DNA from 3 places in the Pseudomonas kurunegalensis genome. Region 3 is predicted to be linked to each of the others. Evidence: riboswitches for the same ligand, from Rfam matches in the RefSeq annotation. Region 3 holds a riboswitch; each other region holds the start of a gene.

Region 1 (5,077 bases), 540 kb from region 3:
CCTTCGACCACACCCTGTTCGGCCTGGCCAGCAAGACCGTGGTTGGCGCCGAGTACAACAAGGTGCGTTTCAACGTCGACAGCAATGCCCCCTACAACGATGTGGGCGGCGACTACATCGACCCGTGGCAGCCGCAGCCTGGGTGGTTCCACAGCGCCTCGCCCCTGCGCCCGCAAACCTTGTCCACCACCCACACCTTCGCCTTGTTCGCCGAGAACCGCCTGCAGCTGAGCGATCGGTTGTCGTTGGTCACGGGCGTGCGCCGCGACCAGAACCACATCGACCGCGACAACCTGGTCGATGGCAGCCGCAGCGACCACAGCCTGCAAGGCGGCAACTGGCGCGTCGGCCTGGTGTATGCGTTTACCGACGACCTGTCGCTGTACGGCCAGTACTCCACCAGCGAGGATGGGGTGAACAACCTCATCAGCCTCAGCCCGGCCCAGATGCACTATGACCTGACCGAAGCGAAGCAGACCGAGGTGGGCCTGAAGCAACGCTTCTGGGACGGTCGCGGTGAATGGACGTTGGCGGCCTACCACATCGTCAAGAAGAAGCTGCTGGTGGACGACCCGATCACCCACGAGAAGCAGCAGGCCGGGCAGCAGACGTCCGATGGCCTGGAGGCGACCCTGGAACTGGCGCTGGCGCATCAGTGGCAGGTGTCGGCGAACGCGTCGCTGGTGCGCGCCAAGTATGATGACTTTGACGAAATGGTCGGCGGTGCAGCGCAGGACCGTGCGGGCAATCGGCCGGCGAATGTGCCACGGCGTACTGCCAACCTGTGGCTGAGCAAAGGCTTCGGGCAGCAGGTGGAGGCCGGCATTGGTGCGCGTTATGTGGATGAGCGCTTTGCCAATACTGCCAATACCCAGAGCGCGCCTGGGTACACCGTGGTCGATGCCAACGTCGCCTGGCAGGTGCTGCCGGATGTGCGGCTGGGGTTGCAGTTGAATAACCTGTTCGACCGGGAGTATGTGCAGTCGGCGTTCAGTGGACAGCAGTGGTTGATGGGGATGCCACGGTCGTATTTGGCGACGGTGGATTACAGTTTCTGATGTGAATTGCCTGTGCGGGCCTCTTCGCGGGTAAACCCGCTCCCACAGGTACAGCACAGCTCTCAGGGGCAGTGATATTCCTGTGGGAGCGGGTTTACCCGCGAAGAGGCCCGCACAGGTAACACAAAAACCTCTACCAACCCGTAATCATTTAGTTATAAGATAACGTTTCACATGACATTCATTCCTATCAGCGACCCTCCATGACAAGCGCCAGCGCCACCCCCACCCTGCTCACCCAGCGCCTGCAGAGCATCGACGCCCTGCGCGGCCTGGTGATTCTGTTCATGCTCCTGGATCACGTCCGCGAAACCTTCTTCCTGCACCGTCAGGTTAGCGACCCGATGGCCATCGACACCACCGAGCCGTCGCTCTTCATCAGCCGCACGTTGGCCCACCTCTGCGCGCCGGTGTTCGTCCTGCTGACCGGCCTGTCGGCCTGGCTGTACGGCGAAAAGCATCAGGGCCGTGGCGATGTGTCGGCGTTCCTGTTCAAACGCGGGCTGTTTCTGGTGGCGCTGGAGTTCACCCTGGTCAACTTCGCCTGGACCTTTCAGCTGCCGCCCAGCGTCATCTACCTGCAAGTCATCTGGGCGATTGGCATCAGCATGATCGCCCTGTCGCTGCTGGTATGGCTGCCACGCGCCGCTCTGCTCGCCCTGGGCGCCACCATCGTCGCCGGCCATAACCTGCTCGATGGCCTGCACTTCGGCGTGGAATCGGCCTTGCATGTGCCGTGGGCGATCCTGCATGACCGTGGCTGGCTGGAATTTTCCGACACCCTGCGCCTGCGCACGTCCTACCCGGTGCTGCCGTGGATCGGCGTCATCGCCCTGGGCTACGGCCTGGGCCCGTGGTTCGCCCGAGGCAGCGAGGCCGGCGAACGTCAGCACCGTCTGCTGCTGGGCGGCCTGGTCGCGTTGCTGGGCTTTGTCGTGTTGCGTATGTTCAACGGCTATGGCGAGGCGCCCTGGAGCGGCTACCCAACCTTCACGCAAACCCTGATGAGCTTTTTCAACATCACCAAATACCCGCCGTCACTGCTGTTCCTGGCCCTGACCCTGGGCTGCGGCCTGCTGTTGCTGCGCGCCTTCGAACGCGCCGGCCAGGCCCGCTGGATCAGCGTGCTGGCGGTGTTTGGTGCTGCGCCGATGTTCTTCTACCTGCTGCACCTGTACGTGCTGAAGCTGCTGTACCTGGCCAGCGTGGCGCTGTTCGGCCTCAACCATGGCGACTATTTCGGTTTCGATGGCATCGCCGCCGTGTGGCTGAGCGCCATCCTGCTGGCCGCATCGCTGTACCTGCCGGTGCGCAAGTTCGCCCGCCTGAAAGCGCGCCGTCGCGACATCACCTGGCTGAAGTACTTCTGAAAAGCGTTTTCACCCGGCGGCGTGATGGTCTACCATGCGGGCCGCCGGTTTCCACCACGGAATTAATAGGGAATCCCAGGCCCGCCAACACGGGCCAAACGGAACTGCCCCCGCAACTGTAGGTGCCGAGCCTGCTCCATCGATGCCACTGGGCGTAATTGCCCGGGAAGGCTGGAGCCGGGCCATGACGCACCAGTCAGGAGACCTGCCGGCCTACATTCACCAACCGGCGGGGTGTCCGGGATTGGCCATCCGTGTTGCCCCTGCCAACGGCGGGGCGCGGCGATGCCTGTCCGTGCGTTCCTCACCCGAACTGTCCGATAGGAGATCGCCCAGCATGCTGCCCCGTTTCGCCACCCTGCTCGCCGGCCTTGGCCTCACTGGCCTGGCCCAGGCCGCCGCCACCCATTACCCGCTTACCGTCGAGAATTGCGGCAGGCCGCAGACGTTCGCCCAGGCGCCGCAACGCGCCGTCACCATCGGCCAGGCCGGCACTGAAATGCTCTACGCACTGGGCCTGGGTGACAAACTGGCTGGCACCTCGTTGTGGTTCAACAACGTACTGCCCGAATACAAGGCGCAGAACGACAAGGTGCCGCGCCTGGCTGACAACGACCCAAGCTTCGAGGCCGTAGTGGGCAAGCGCCCGCAACTGGTCGCGGTACAGTTCGAATGGATGGTCGGCGCACAGGGTGTGGTCGGCACCCGCGAACAGTTCGACGAGCTGAAGATACCCACCTACCTGCTGCCTTCGGACTGCGAAGGCAAGGACAACCTGGTCGGCGCCGACGGTACTCGCCTGCAAGCGTTCCAGGTAGGCAGCATCTACAAGAGCGTCAGCCAGCTGGCCGAGATCTTCGATGTGCAAGACCGCGGCACTGCCCTGAATGCCGAGCTCAAGGGCCGCCTGGACAGCGCCAAGGCACAACTGGCGGGCAAGGACCTGTCCGCCACCTCGGCACTGTTCTGGTTCTCCAGCGCCGACCTCGACATCGACCCGTACGTGGCCGGCCGCCAGGGCGTCGCCGACTTCATGCTGCGCACCCTGGGCGTGCGCAACGTGGTCGAGTCCACGGAGGAATGGCCCACTGTAGGCTGGGAAACCTTGGCCAAGGCCAACCCCACCTGGCTGATCATCGCGCGCATGGACCGCCGCCGCTTCCCCGCCGACGACTACCAGAAAAAGCTCGAATTCCTGCGTAGCGACCCGGTGACCCGCAACATGGACGCGGTGAAGCACGACCGCATCATCATCCTCGACGCCGATGCCATGCAGGCCGGCATCCGTCTGTTCAGCGGCCTGCAGACGTTGTCTGCAGCCTTTGCCAGCGGTAAAGCAGCCCAGTGATGATTCGCCTGTTACCTTGCATCGCGGTCGCCCTTGCAGCCCTGCTGGCCGCCTTGCTGGCCGGCACCGCCATTGGCGAAACCAACCTGTCGCCCAGTGTGGTTGGCCAGGTGCTGGCCAACCACCTGTGGCAGGCCGGCTACCCGGTCGACCCGATCGACGCCGGCATCGTCTGGAACTACCGCCTTACCCGCACCCTGGTCGCCGCTGCTTGCGGTGCCGGCCTGGCGACGTGTGGCGTGATCCTCCAGGCGCTGTTGCGCAACCCCTTGGCCGAGCCTTATCTGCTGGGGCTTTCTGCCGGCGCCTCGACCGGCGCGGTACTGGTCGGCCTGCTGGGGCTGGGAGGCCTGGCATTGAGCATGTCCGCCGGGGCGTTCATCGGCGCACTGGCCGCATTCACCCTTGTACTGGTACTGGCCCGCGCGGCCGGCCCCGGCAACAACAACGCTCAGGTCATCCTTGCCGGCATTGCCGGCTCGCAACTGTTCAACGCGCTGACCGCCTTTCTGATCACCAAGTCGGCCACTGCCGAACAGGCACGCGGCATCCTGTTCTGGCTGATGGGCAACCTCAGCGGGGTGCGTTGGCCATCGGTGTGGCTGGCCGTGCCGGTGGCACTGTTCGGCCTGGTGGTGTGCCTGTTGCACCGCCGTGCGCTGGATGCTTTTACCTTCGGCGCCGATTCGGCTGCTTCGCTGGGCATCCCGGTGCGGCGCACCCAGCTACTGCTGATCAGCTGCGCGGCGCTGGTGACGGCGGTGATGGTGTCCATCGTCGGTGCCATCGGGTTTGTCGGGCTGGTCATTCCCCACGCCCTGCGCCTGCTGCTGGGCCCCGGGCACAGCCGCCTGCTGCCCGCCAGCGCACTGGGTGGCGCGCTGTTCCTGATTGCCGCCGACGTGCTTTCGCGCACCTTGATTGCGGGCCAGGTGATCCCTGTGGGGGTGGTCACCGCGCTGATCGGCGCACCGGTCTTCGCGCTGATTCTGGTCAGCCGCCGGGGGCGCTCATGACCGTCATGACCGCCGTACAGATTTCACCCCTGAGTTGCCAGGGCCTGGGGTTGCAACTGGCCGGTAGTACCGTGCTCAGCGGTATCGAGCTGAACGTTGTCGCGGGCGAAACGCTGGGCATTGTCGGCCCCAACGGCTCAGGCAAGTCTTCGCTGCTCAAGTTGCTGGCCGGGCTGCGCAAGCCGGCCAGCGGCAGCGTGCACCTGCTGGGCGAACCACTGGCACAGCTGCCCCGACGCCGTGTGGCGCAGGCCCTGGCACTGGTCGAACAACAGGCCGACACCC
Region 2 (5,077 bases), 130 kb from region 3:
CTTGCTTGCACGCTTCGATGAACACATCGGTCGGCACCTGCGGCATCAGCAGGCGGGCGCAGCTACGCTGCATGCGGGCGGCGTTCTGGTCCGGGCGGAACAGGTTGATCGAGCCGTCCTTGCAACGGTAGGCCTTCAGGCCTTCGAAGCACTGCTGGCCGTAGTGCAGGGCAGTGGAGCCCTCACTGATGTGCAGTACGTTGTCTTCGGTCAGGGTGCCTTTGTCCCACTCGCCATTGCGCCATACGGACAGGTAGCGTTTGTCGGTCTTGATGTAGTCGAAACCCAGCTTGTCCCAATTAATGCTTTCGTTGCTCATGACACCCTCATTGTCTTGCAAGTGCCCGATCGCTCGGGCTGCTGTTATATGCGCACCACGCCACCATAATACATCCGTGGCGGATCGGGAACGGCCAGTCACGAATTGATAGCCTGCGATGCATTTTTTTCGGTATCTACAACTGCAGGTACTCATCCAGTGCCAGGTTTTGCAGCAGTACTGCATCATGGGATGCCACCATGAGCGCCCCGCCAAACTGCCCCAGCATACGCTCCAGTGCCGCCAGTGACGGCAGGTCCAGGTGGTTGCCGGGCTCGTCCAGCAGTAACAGGTCGAGCGGGCGTTCGCGGTACAGCACGGCGGCCAGTGCCGCCTTCATCCGTTCTCCGCCGCTGAGCAGGCTGCTGGGCAGTTCGATACGGGCTGCATCCAGCCCGAGCTGCGCCAGGCGGCTGCGTAATTCGCCCTGGGCCATTGCCGGGTTGGCCTTGCCCAGGTGGTCGAGCACACTGCTGTGGCCGCATAGCGTGCTGCAATGCTGGTCGAGCAGGGCCGTCTCGCCCGTGAGGCGCACGTTGTCAGGCGATGCCGGTAATTCCCCGTTCAGCAGCCTGAGCAGGGTGGACTTGCCGCTGCCATTGGCCCCGACCAAACCCACCCGCTGGCCCAGGCACACGCGCAGGTCGAGCGGTTTGCGGGTGCCACGGGGCAGGCGAAGCGCCTGGAGGGCCAGCACTTCGCGGCCTGCATGGCGCTGAGGTGTGGGGGCATGCAAGGTAATGGCGGTGTCCTGCTCGACCTTGCGGGCGGCATCGCGCACTTGGTCATGCAAGGCCTGCCGGGCTTCGCCGTGGTCGCGGCGCTGCTTGCCCGCCGTGACCTGGCTGCGCTCCTGCTGGCGATCGACCAGGATTTTGGCCTGATTGGCGTGCCTGGCCTGGCGCCCGGCCCGGGCCTGATGGCGCTCCAGGTCTTCGCGCTGGCGTTGCAGTTCACGGGCCTGGCGTTGCTGTGCCTGCTTCAACCGGGCGAGTTGCTGCTGGGCCTGGGTTGTCTGGCTGGCCTTTTGTTCTGTATAGAAGCTGTAATTGCCGCCATAGGCCTGCAACCCCAGGCTGGACAGCTCGACGATACGCACCATGTGCCCCAGCAGGCTGCGGTCGTGGCTGATCACCAGCAGGCCCCGGTCCCAGGCTTCGATCATGCCCAGCAGCTGAGCGCGGGCTTCGCTGTCCAGGTGATTGCTGGGTTCGTCGAGAATCAGGTAGTCGGCATTGCTCAGCCACGCGCCAATCAGCGCGACGCGCATGGCCTGGCCACCGCTCAGGCTGTTGGCGGGCTGACGCCAGTCGAGTTGGCCCAGACCGTGGCGCTGCAGGTGCGCCTGCAATTGCTCGCGGATATCCCAGCGCTCGCCTACGGTGTCGAAATCCTGGGGGGTGATGCTGCCTTGCTCGATACGCGCCAGCGCTGCGATCAGCGTGCCGGCCTGGGCCAGGTCGGCAACCGTGGCGCTCTGCTCGATCACCTGCTGGTTCAGCAGGTGAATACGGCCAAGGCGTCGACAATGGCCGCTGCTCGGTTCGCGCTGGCCGGCCAGAATTTGCCCGAGCAAACTCTTGCCCACACCATTGCGCCCGACCAGGCCAGTGCGGCGGTGGTCAAAGGTTTCGTTAAGGTCGGTAAACAGCTGCCTGCCATCCGGCAAGGTCAGAGAGACGCTGTCCAGCGTCAGGATTGACGTGTTCGTCATGCACAACTCCACAAATGCCGCGACATCTCCGGAGCGAACCGGAGGCTGAAGACTGGCCGTCGAAGGGGACGGCGGCATTAGTGGCGCATTGGACGAACACCTCGTGATGGGGTGAATGGGGATCCTAATGGAATGGCGGGGGCGGGTAAACCACTGCGCGTTGTAATTTTATGAGGGTCGAAGGCGTTCTCCACGGCATTTTTGGCGCCTGTGAGATCGAGCGCCGCGCGGGCGGCGCTCGATCTCACAGGCGCAGCAGGACTTCAGTCAATCCCTTCAAGGGTTGGCCTCGTCATCGATCTGCTGGCAAAAGCGCAGGCGGTTGCCAAACGGGTCATACACCTGCATCTGCAGGCCCCAGTCCAGGCGTTCGGCTTCGGGGCGAGCGTAGCCGTACTGTTTAGCCTGCAGTTCACGCTCCAGCGCGCGCAGGTCGTCGATGCGGGCGAACACGGTGGAGCCGGGACAGGCGTCACCGTGGTGCTCGGAAAGGTGCAAAATCAGCCCGTCGCGGTGAATTTGCACATACAGGGGCAGGTCCGGGCTGAAGCGGTGCTCCCAGTCCACGCTGAAACCGAGGAAATCAAGGTAGAACTCCTTGGCCTTGTCGACCGAGAAGATGCGCAGTACCGGTATGGCGGGGGCGAGGTGCATGGGGCGTCCTTGACCGTGGGTGAAGGCGCCACTGTAACGCAGTTGGGTGCCTTGTGGTCAGCCAGCGCTGCGCAACGGTTGACCACCCGCCAGCCACTGCGTAGCCTTGCCACTTCGAGGTTCTTCGGCCAGGCCGAAGCTAAGACGGGAACGCGGTACAAGCCGCGGCTGCCCCCGCAACTGTAAGCACCGATAACGGATCGACACAGCCACTGCGCCCGCGCGCGGGAAGGCGTCATCCCGCCACAGCCTGCTGTTTGCCAGGCCTATGGAACGGTGCGAGCCAGGAGACCTGCCTCGTCACGTTTTCGACTTTAAACCGGGCGGGGTGATCCGGTGGCGAACAAGCCCGGCCGGCCTGGCCCGTGGCTGTCGTCCTGCATGCCCGCGCCACACTGCCAAGGGCACTGCGACATGAAAACACTGGCCAAGCTCCCCGTTACCATCGTCACCGGCTTCCTCGGCTCGGGCAAGACCACCTTGCTGCGCCACATGCTCGACAACGCCCAGGGCCGTCGCATTGCGGTCATCGTCAACGAATTCGGCGAACTGGGCATCGACGGCGAAATCCTCAAGCAGTGCAGCATCGGCTGCACCGAAGAAGAAGCCAGTGGCCGCGTCTACGAGCTGGCCAACGGCTGCCTGTGCTGCACCGTGCAGGAAGAGTTCTTCCCGGTGATGCGCGAGCTGGTGGCACGCCGTGGCGACCTGGACCACATCCTGATCGAAACCAGCGGCCTGGCCCTGCCCAAACCGCTGGTGCAAGCCTTCCAGTGGCCAGAAATCCGCAATGCCTGCACCGTCGATGCGGTCATCACCGTAGTCGACAGCCCGGCCGTGGCGGCCGGTACGTTCGCTGCCTACCCGGACCAGGTCGATGCCCAGCGCAAGCTCGACCCTAACCTGGACCACGAATCGCCCCTGCACGAACTGTTCGCCGACCAGTTGGCCAGCGCCGACCTGGTGGTACTGAACAAGGCTGACCTGATCGATGCCGAAGGCCTGGCCAAGGTCCGTGCCGAAGTGGCCGAAGAGCTGCCGCCAGCCGTCAAGGTGATCGAAGCCAGCAGCGGCAAGCTGCCGCTGGACGTGCTGCTGGGCGTGGGCGCCGAGTCCGAAGTGCACATCGATGGCCGCCGTACCCACCATGACTCGCACCACGACGGTGACGACCATGATGATCATGACCACGATGCCTTCGATTCCATCTCCATCGACCTGCCGGAAGCCGACGAAAGCCTGCTGCTCGACGCCCTGACCCAGCTGGTGGTCGAGTTCGGCATCCTGCGCGCCAAAGGCTTCGCCGCTATCCCGGGCAAACCGATGCGCCTGCTGGTGCAAGGCGTGGGGACCCGTTTCGACAAGCACTTCGACCGCGCCTGGCGTGCCGACGAGCCACGCATCACCCGCCTGGTGCTGATCGGCCAGGACCTCGATGCAGCCCAACTGGAAGCGCGCCTGCGCCAGGCCCTGGGCGCCTGACCCATGCACCTGCTGCGGACCCAGCCCGGCGGCTTCGTGCCGGATGACAGCATTGCCGACCTCGGCCAGACACCCGCCGAGCTGGTGATTCTCTGCAGCGGCGATTCACACCTGGCAATGCTCGCCGATACCGCCGAGCAATTGCCAGACGACTTCCCCAGCCTGCGTCTGGCCAACCCGATGCAGGTGCAAAACCACGCGTCGGTCGACCTGTATGTCGACCAGGTGCTGCGCCATGCCAAAGTCATCCTGGTGTCGCTGCACGGCGGCGTCGGTTACTGGCGCTATGGCGTCGAGCAACTGGTCGAGCTGGCCGCCCGTGGCGTGCAGCTGATTCTGGTGCCGGGCGATGACCGCCCGGACCCGGAGCTGACCTCCCTGGGCACTGTCGGTGGCGAGCAGGCCGAACGCCTCTGGCATTACTTGCGCCAGGGCGGCAAGGCCAACGCCATCAACCTGTTCAACTGCCTGGCCAGCCAGTGGCTGGGCCGTGACTATGCCTGGGAGGAGCCGCAGCCCTTGCCGCGCACGGCGGTGTATCACCCGGCCAAGGGCAGCACCACGCTGGAAGACTGGTACCCGCATTGGCACCCCGAGCACCCGGTAGCGCCGCTGCTGTTTTATCGCTCGCACTTGCAGGCGGCCAACACCGCGTTTATCGACGTGTTCTGCCAGCGCCTGCAGGCTGCCGGGCTGAACCCGTTGCCGATCGCGGTGGCCAGCCTCAAGGAAAGCGCCTGCCTGGAGCAGGTCGAAGCCTGGCTGGACGAGGTCGGCGCCGAAGTGCTGGTCAATACCACAGGCTTTGCCCTGTCCAGCCCCGAGCGCCCCAACCTGCGCCCGTTCCGCCGCGACATCCCGGTATTGCAGGCCATTTGCGCACAGGACAACCAGCCCGGCTGGGAAGC
Region 3 (5,077 bases):
ACAAAAAGCAGGAAAGACATCACCCTATCAAAGCGATGATGCCGGTTTCTTTCGGTCGGTCAGGCGCAGGCCGCGTGCGGTTTTGTTATGCGCTGGGCCGAGGCAGGGTTGTTGGCCAATGCCTGGCCGACCCGCGTCGGGCGGGCCACCAGCTGGCCCGAGCAGTTCGGGCAACGGCCCTGGAAGCGGGTTTCGGCGCAGGTGCGGCAGAAGGTGCATTCGAAGGAGCAGATCAGCGCATCGGGGCTGTCGCCGGGCAGGTCGGTATCGCAGCACTCGCAGTTGGGGCGTAATTCCAGCATGGGCGTAACTCCTGTTCGCAGGCGGGAACCCGGAGTCTGCTACGCCCGTGGCAAGGCTGGCAATGCTCAGTCGGCTGGGCGATACAGGTGGGCATGGCCGGCACGGTACAAGGCCGACTCGGCGAACAGCGTATCCCCCAGCACATGACCTACCAGGATCAGTGCCGTGCGCCGGAAACGCTTGGCCGCGACGCGTTCGACGATATCACCGAGGTTGCCACGTACCCAGTCCTGGTCAGGCCAGGTGGCCCGGTGCACCACCGCTACCGGGCAGTGCGCGCCGTAGTGTGGCAGCAGCTCTTCGACAATGCGCGAGAGGTGCTTGACCCCCAGGTGAATCGCCAAGGTGCTGCCATGGCGCGCCAGGTCACCCAGTTGCTCGCCGGGCGGCATGGGGGAGCTGTCGCCGTAACGGGTGAGGATCACCGTTTGCGCCACCTGCGGCAGGGTCAGTTCGCAGCCGAGCAGGGCGGCGCTGGCTGCCGTGGCGGTGACCCCGGGGATGATCTGGTAATCGATGCCCAGCGCTTGCAGGTGGCGGATCTGCTCGCCGATGGCGCCGTACAGGCCAGGGTCGCCGCTGTGTACACGGGCTACATCCTTACCTTGTTCGTGGGCGGTGCGCATGGCGCTGACAATCTGTTCCAGGTGCAGTTCGGCGCTGTTGATCACGGTCTCGGCCTGATGGCCTTCGAGCACGGCGGCGGGTACCAGTGAGCCGGCGTAGATAATCACCGGGCACTGGCGAATCAGCCGTTGGCCCTTGACCGTGATCAGTTCCGGGTCGCCGGGACCGGCGCCAATGAAATAGACCGTCATGGAAAGTCCTTGCAGGAAAGAGGGGGGAAGCGCTCAGCCGGCCAGGGCGAGGGTCGCCGGGCCAAGCACCTGGCGGGGCAGCAGCAACCTGGCCGTGCCAAGGTGCTGGCTGGCCAGCGCCAGTGCTGCGCTCTCGGCCACGCCCCAGCAGCCGCTGTGGGCATGGGCGGCGGCGGAGCGGTGGCTGAGCAGGGGTTCGTAAGGTTGCAGTTGCACGCTATGGTACAGCACCAAGGGCAAACCGAGGCGATCGGCCATCTGTAGCAAGCCAGGTTCGTCGGCCTTCAGGCTGATGCTGGCGATACCGCGCAGGTCGGCCAATGCCAGGCCCTGGTTGTCCAGGGCCTGGTCCAGCAAGCGTTGCAGGGTATCCGCCGGGCAACCCCGGCGGCAGCCAAAGCCGGCGTAGAAGGGCGGCATCAGGCCCGGCTGGAACGGCGGAACAGCCAGGCGCTGAGCAGGCCCAAGGCCAGCCAGAAGGCGGCGTTGGTCAGCCAGGAGGCCACTTTGAACTGGGTTTCCAGTGCTTCTGGGGCCAGGCTTTCATGCACTTCGGGTTGTGGTGCGCCAATCACATGGGGGATTACCAGCAGCACGGCGCCCAGCGCTTTCAGCAGCCAGTGGCGAGCGAACACCAGCAAGGCCAGGCCCAGTGCGGTGGCACTGGCTGTGCCGATCCACCAGGCTTGGCGTTGCCCTAGGTCGGCGGCTGCCGTACCGGGCAGTTCGGGTGGCAGGCCCAAGGTCGGAGCAAGGCAGAACACGGCGAAGCCGGCCAGCCCCCACCATGCACCCGTGCCGGCGCGTGTCGGTTCACGCAGGCTGTACAGGGCGGCAAGGATCAGGGCGAAGCCGACCGCGACCACCAGGTTGCCGCCCGTGGTGGACAGCACCCGCTGCCAGCCGTCTTCCGGCGACCAGGCTTCGGCGCTGTGCTCATGGGCGGGCACATCGCTGCCATGCTCGTGGTGGGCGGCAGGGGCCGAGGACTCGTAGGTTTCCGCCTCAAGAATTAGCGGGGCGACCCAGAAGCTTTGCAGCAAGGTCAGCAACAGGGCCGCAAGCAGCCCGCTGAAGCCCGCAGTACGGGCAATGCGCGTGATCATCAGGCGTACTCAGTGGCAGGGGAAGGCGGCGCTGTGGCGGGTGTCGTGGGCGGCGTTGTGCACGGCCTCGATGTGCGAGAAGCCGGCAAAGTACACCAGGCACAGGCCCAGCAGGCTGGCGCCGACGGCGATGACGATGCGCTGGCTGAGGGTGACAGGAGTGGCAAGGCTGTGTTGCTTGGCGCTGGTGACGGGCATGACGCGTTCCTCTGCTTTTTGTGGGCAATGGGCAGGCGCGGCAGCCCCGAGCGTAGTCGCCCAGGGGAATGCAACAGCGCCCGCCCACCGCGGGGTGTTCATGAACGCCAGGCCGGTCTCCGGGCTTGCGAGGAGGAGCAGGGCTCCTGGAAAGCGTCACCTTCCCATGCCGCATTACAAGGGCACAGTGGTACAGACGCTTCGCTCGCTTACCGTTGCGGGGGCAGCACCGGGATTGTCCGGCCCTGTTGGAGGGCCTGCGACGCACCGGTTTCCCGTTTCACCCCCAAGGGGGCACCTGAACGTGAGGCATAAGGAGAGCATGGGGCGGGCTTGGCGTCAATGCCACCCTCAGTGGCCGTACCCTGAATCACGCGCTCTCGCGGGCAATCAACTCGCACGCCAACAGGTTCAGCCGCTGGACCTCACCGTCACACGCCAGCACACCCAGGTGCTGCAGCACCCGCAGCGCCGCGACTTCGCCAATCTCCCGGGAGGGCGGGCGCAGGGTGGTGAGGCTGGGCAGCAGCATGTTGGCAAAGGGGTAGTCGCCAAAGCCGACAATGGCCATGTCTTCAGGCAGGCGCAAGCCGGCGCGCTGGCCGGCTAACAGGGCGCCGGCCGCCAGGTTGTCATTGGCGAAGATGATCGCCTCAGGCCGTGGATTGCGGCGGATCAATGCTTCCATCGCCTGCTTGCCCGCCTCGAACGGCGCGCAGTCTGCCGAGGGCACGAACACCCACGGCTCCAGCCCGGCTTCACCCAGTGCCTCGATATAGCCGTCGCGCCGCTCCAGCGCACTCAGGTCGCCGGCTGCACTGTTTTGCACGAACGCGATGCGCCGATGGCCCTTGTCCAGGAGATATCGGCAGGCTTGTACACCCACTTGGTGATGTAGGAAGCCCACCTGCAAGGGCGCCCGCTCCGGGCGGTAGTCCCAGATTTCCACCACAGGCACATCTGCGTCGGCCAGCATCTTTTCCGTGGCCGGGCTGTGGAAATGGCTGGTCACCACCAACGCCGCCGGCGACCAGCCAAGAAACGCCCGCACCGCGCTTTCTTCCTGCGCTTCGCTGAAATAGCTGGACGCCAACAGCAACTGGTAACCATGCCGGCTGAGGGTATCGCTGAAGGCCTGGATGGTCTGGGCAAAGATCGGCCCGGAAATGTTCGGGATCACCATGCCCACGATGCGCCCGCGCGCCGAGGCCAACCCCCCGGCGACCAGATTGGGGACATAGCCCAGCGCCTGTACAGCGGCCTCGATACGTTCACGCAACGGCGGTGAAACCTGGTCTGGCTGGTTGAAGTAGCGCGACACGCTGATGGCTGAAACCTCAGCAGCCCGCGCCACCTCGGCGAGGGTGACACGGCCTGCGCCGCGTCGCTTGCGGGGGGGATCCTTGGCCTGGCTCACCGGGCTGCCTCCTGTGGAAATGGCGCGATGGTAGCGCTAACGGATGAGCGATTGGCAAATAGCTTTATTGCATATAAATCTGACTTTTAAGTATTTGACGTGCTAAACGATGGCCGCAGATACTTGCTCATGTTAGCGCTAACAAGCGCTGCTGTTGGCAAGCGCCTGCCACTCGCACGAGCGAGACCAGACAACCACAGCAACTTCGTGTCGGCCCCGTCAATGAGGGCCTGGTCTGGTTTCCCGAGGCAGTGAGCACCATGCAGAAAAACCGTACACCTTTTCCCGCTACGCAACGCCGGCCGCTGGCCGCAGCCATCCTGCTGGCCGCTTTCGGGCAGGGGGCCCAAGCAGCCGAGCCTGCTGAAACGGGGGCTGCGCAGGCCACTGCACTGGGTGCGGTTACCGTGACAGCCACACGCCGCGAAGCCACATTGCAGGAAGTGCCGGTGGCAGTGTCGGTGATCGATGGCGAGCAGCTGGAGCGAGACAACCGCAACAACGTGGCCAGCATCGTCCAGCAGGTGCCTACGCTCAATTACCGCGCCGGGGCCTCGAACAAGGATACCTCGCTGTTCATCCGTGGCGTGGGCACCATTTCCACCTCGCCGGGCGTCGAGCCCACCGTGGCCACGGTGGTCGATGGCGTGGTATTCGGCCGCCCGGGCCAGTCGACCCTCGACCTGCTCGACCTGGAACGTATCGAGGTGCTGCGCGGGCCGCAGGGCACACTGTTCGGCAAAAACGCCTCGGCCGGCGTGCTGAACGTGGTCAGCAAGGCCATCCCTGAACAGACCCAGGGTTATGTGGACTATTCGCACTTTGGTGGTGGCGATGAGAACCGCCTGCGTTTCGGTATTGGCGGGCGCCTGAGCGAGCAGTTCAAGGGGTCGTTAAGCACCCTGTGGGGCGACTATGACGGCAATGTCGAAAACGTTGCCAATGGCCACGACGTCAATGGCTACGCGCGCAAAGGCGCCCGCGGCAAGCTGGAGTTCGAGCCCAACGAAGACCTGCGCCTGACCCTGATCGCCGACTACATGAAAGGCGAAGACACCCTGCCCAGCGGTGTGATCACCAGCGCCAGCGCCGCCTTCGCCAACCAGTTGCGTCCGGTGACGCCAAGCGCCCACAACCGCGACATCAACAGCGATTTCAAGACCCACGTCGAGGACGAGAACCAGGGGCTGTCGGCGCAACTGGACTGGCAGCTGGGCGACTACACCCTGACGTCG

What was found. Region 3 has a riboswitch for cobalamin ahead of QQ992_RS12270 (CbtB domain-containing protein). Riboswitches for the same ligand answer to the same signal wherever they lie in the genome.
Region 1: another riboswitch for cobalamin. It lies ahead of QQ992_RS09990 (ABC transporter substrate-binding protein); the one in region 3 lies ahead of QQ992_RS12270 (CbtB domain-containing protein).
Region 2: another riboswitch for cobalamin. It lies ahead of cobW (cobalamin biosynthesis protein CobW); the one in region 3 lies ahead of QQ992_RS12270 (CbtB domain-containing protein).

What each region holds. Positions count from the first base shown of each region.
Region 1 covers NZ_CP127871.1:2,213,729-2,218,805, reverse strand. The annotation lists gene QQ992_RS10000 (TonB-dependent receptor) at 1-1,058, shown strand, start outside; gene QQ992_RS09995 (acetyltransferase domain-containing protein) at 1,262-2,428, shown strand; cobalamin riboswitch at 2,457-2,655, shown strand; gene QQ992_RS09990 (ABC transporter substrate-binding protein) at 2,766-3,776, shown strand; gene QQ992_RS09985 (FecCD family ABC transporter permease) at 3,776-4,792, shown strand; gene QQ992_RS09980 (ABC transporter ATP-binding protein) at 4,789-5,077, shown strand, end outside.
Region 2 covers NZ_CP127871.1:2,616,860-2,621,936, forward strand. The annotation lists gene QQ992_RS11720 (branched-chain amino acid aminotransferase) at 1-319, opposite strand, end outside; gene QQ992_RS11725 (ATP-binding cassette domain-containing protein) at 456-2,033, opposite strand; gene QQ992_RS11730 (glyoxalase superfamily protein) at 2,310-2,687, opposite strand; cobalamin riboswitch at 2,788-3,001, shown strand; gene cobW (cobalamin biosynthesis protein CobW) at 3,102-4,169, shown strand; gene cobN (cobaltochelatase subunit CobN) at 4,173-5,077, shown strand, end outside.
Region 3 covers NZ_CP127871.1:2,749,650-2,754,726, forward strand. The annotation lists gene QQ992_RS12250 (DUF1272 domain-containing protein) at 60-302, opposite strand; gene cobM (precorrin-4 C(11)-methyltransferase) at 369-1,121, opposite strand; gene QQ992_RS12260 (cobalamin biosynthesis protein) at 1,155-1,541, opposite strand; gene QQ992_RS12265 (CbtA family protein) at 1,541-2,227, opposite strand; gene QQ992_RS12270 (CbtB domain-containing protein) at 2,237-2,425, opposite strand; cobalamin riboswitch at 2,519-2,742, opposite strand; gene QQ992_RS12275 (LacI family DNA-binding transcriptional regulator) at 2,796-3,842, opposite strand; gene QQ992_RS12280 (TonB-dependent receptor) at 4,103-5,077, shown strand, end outside.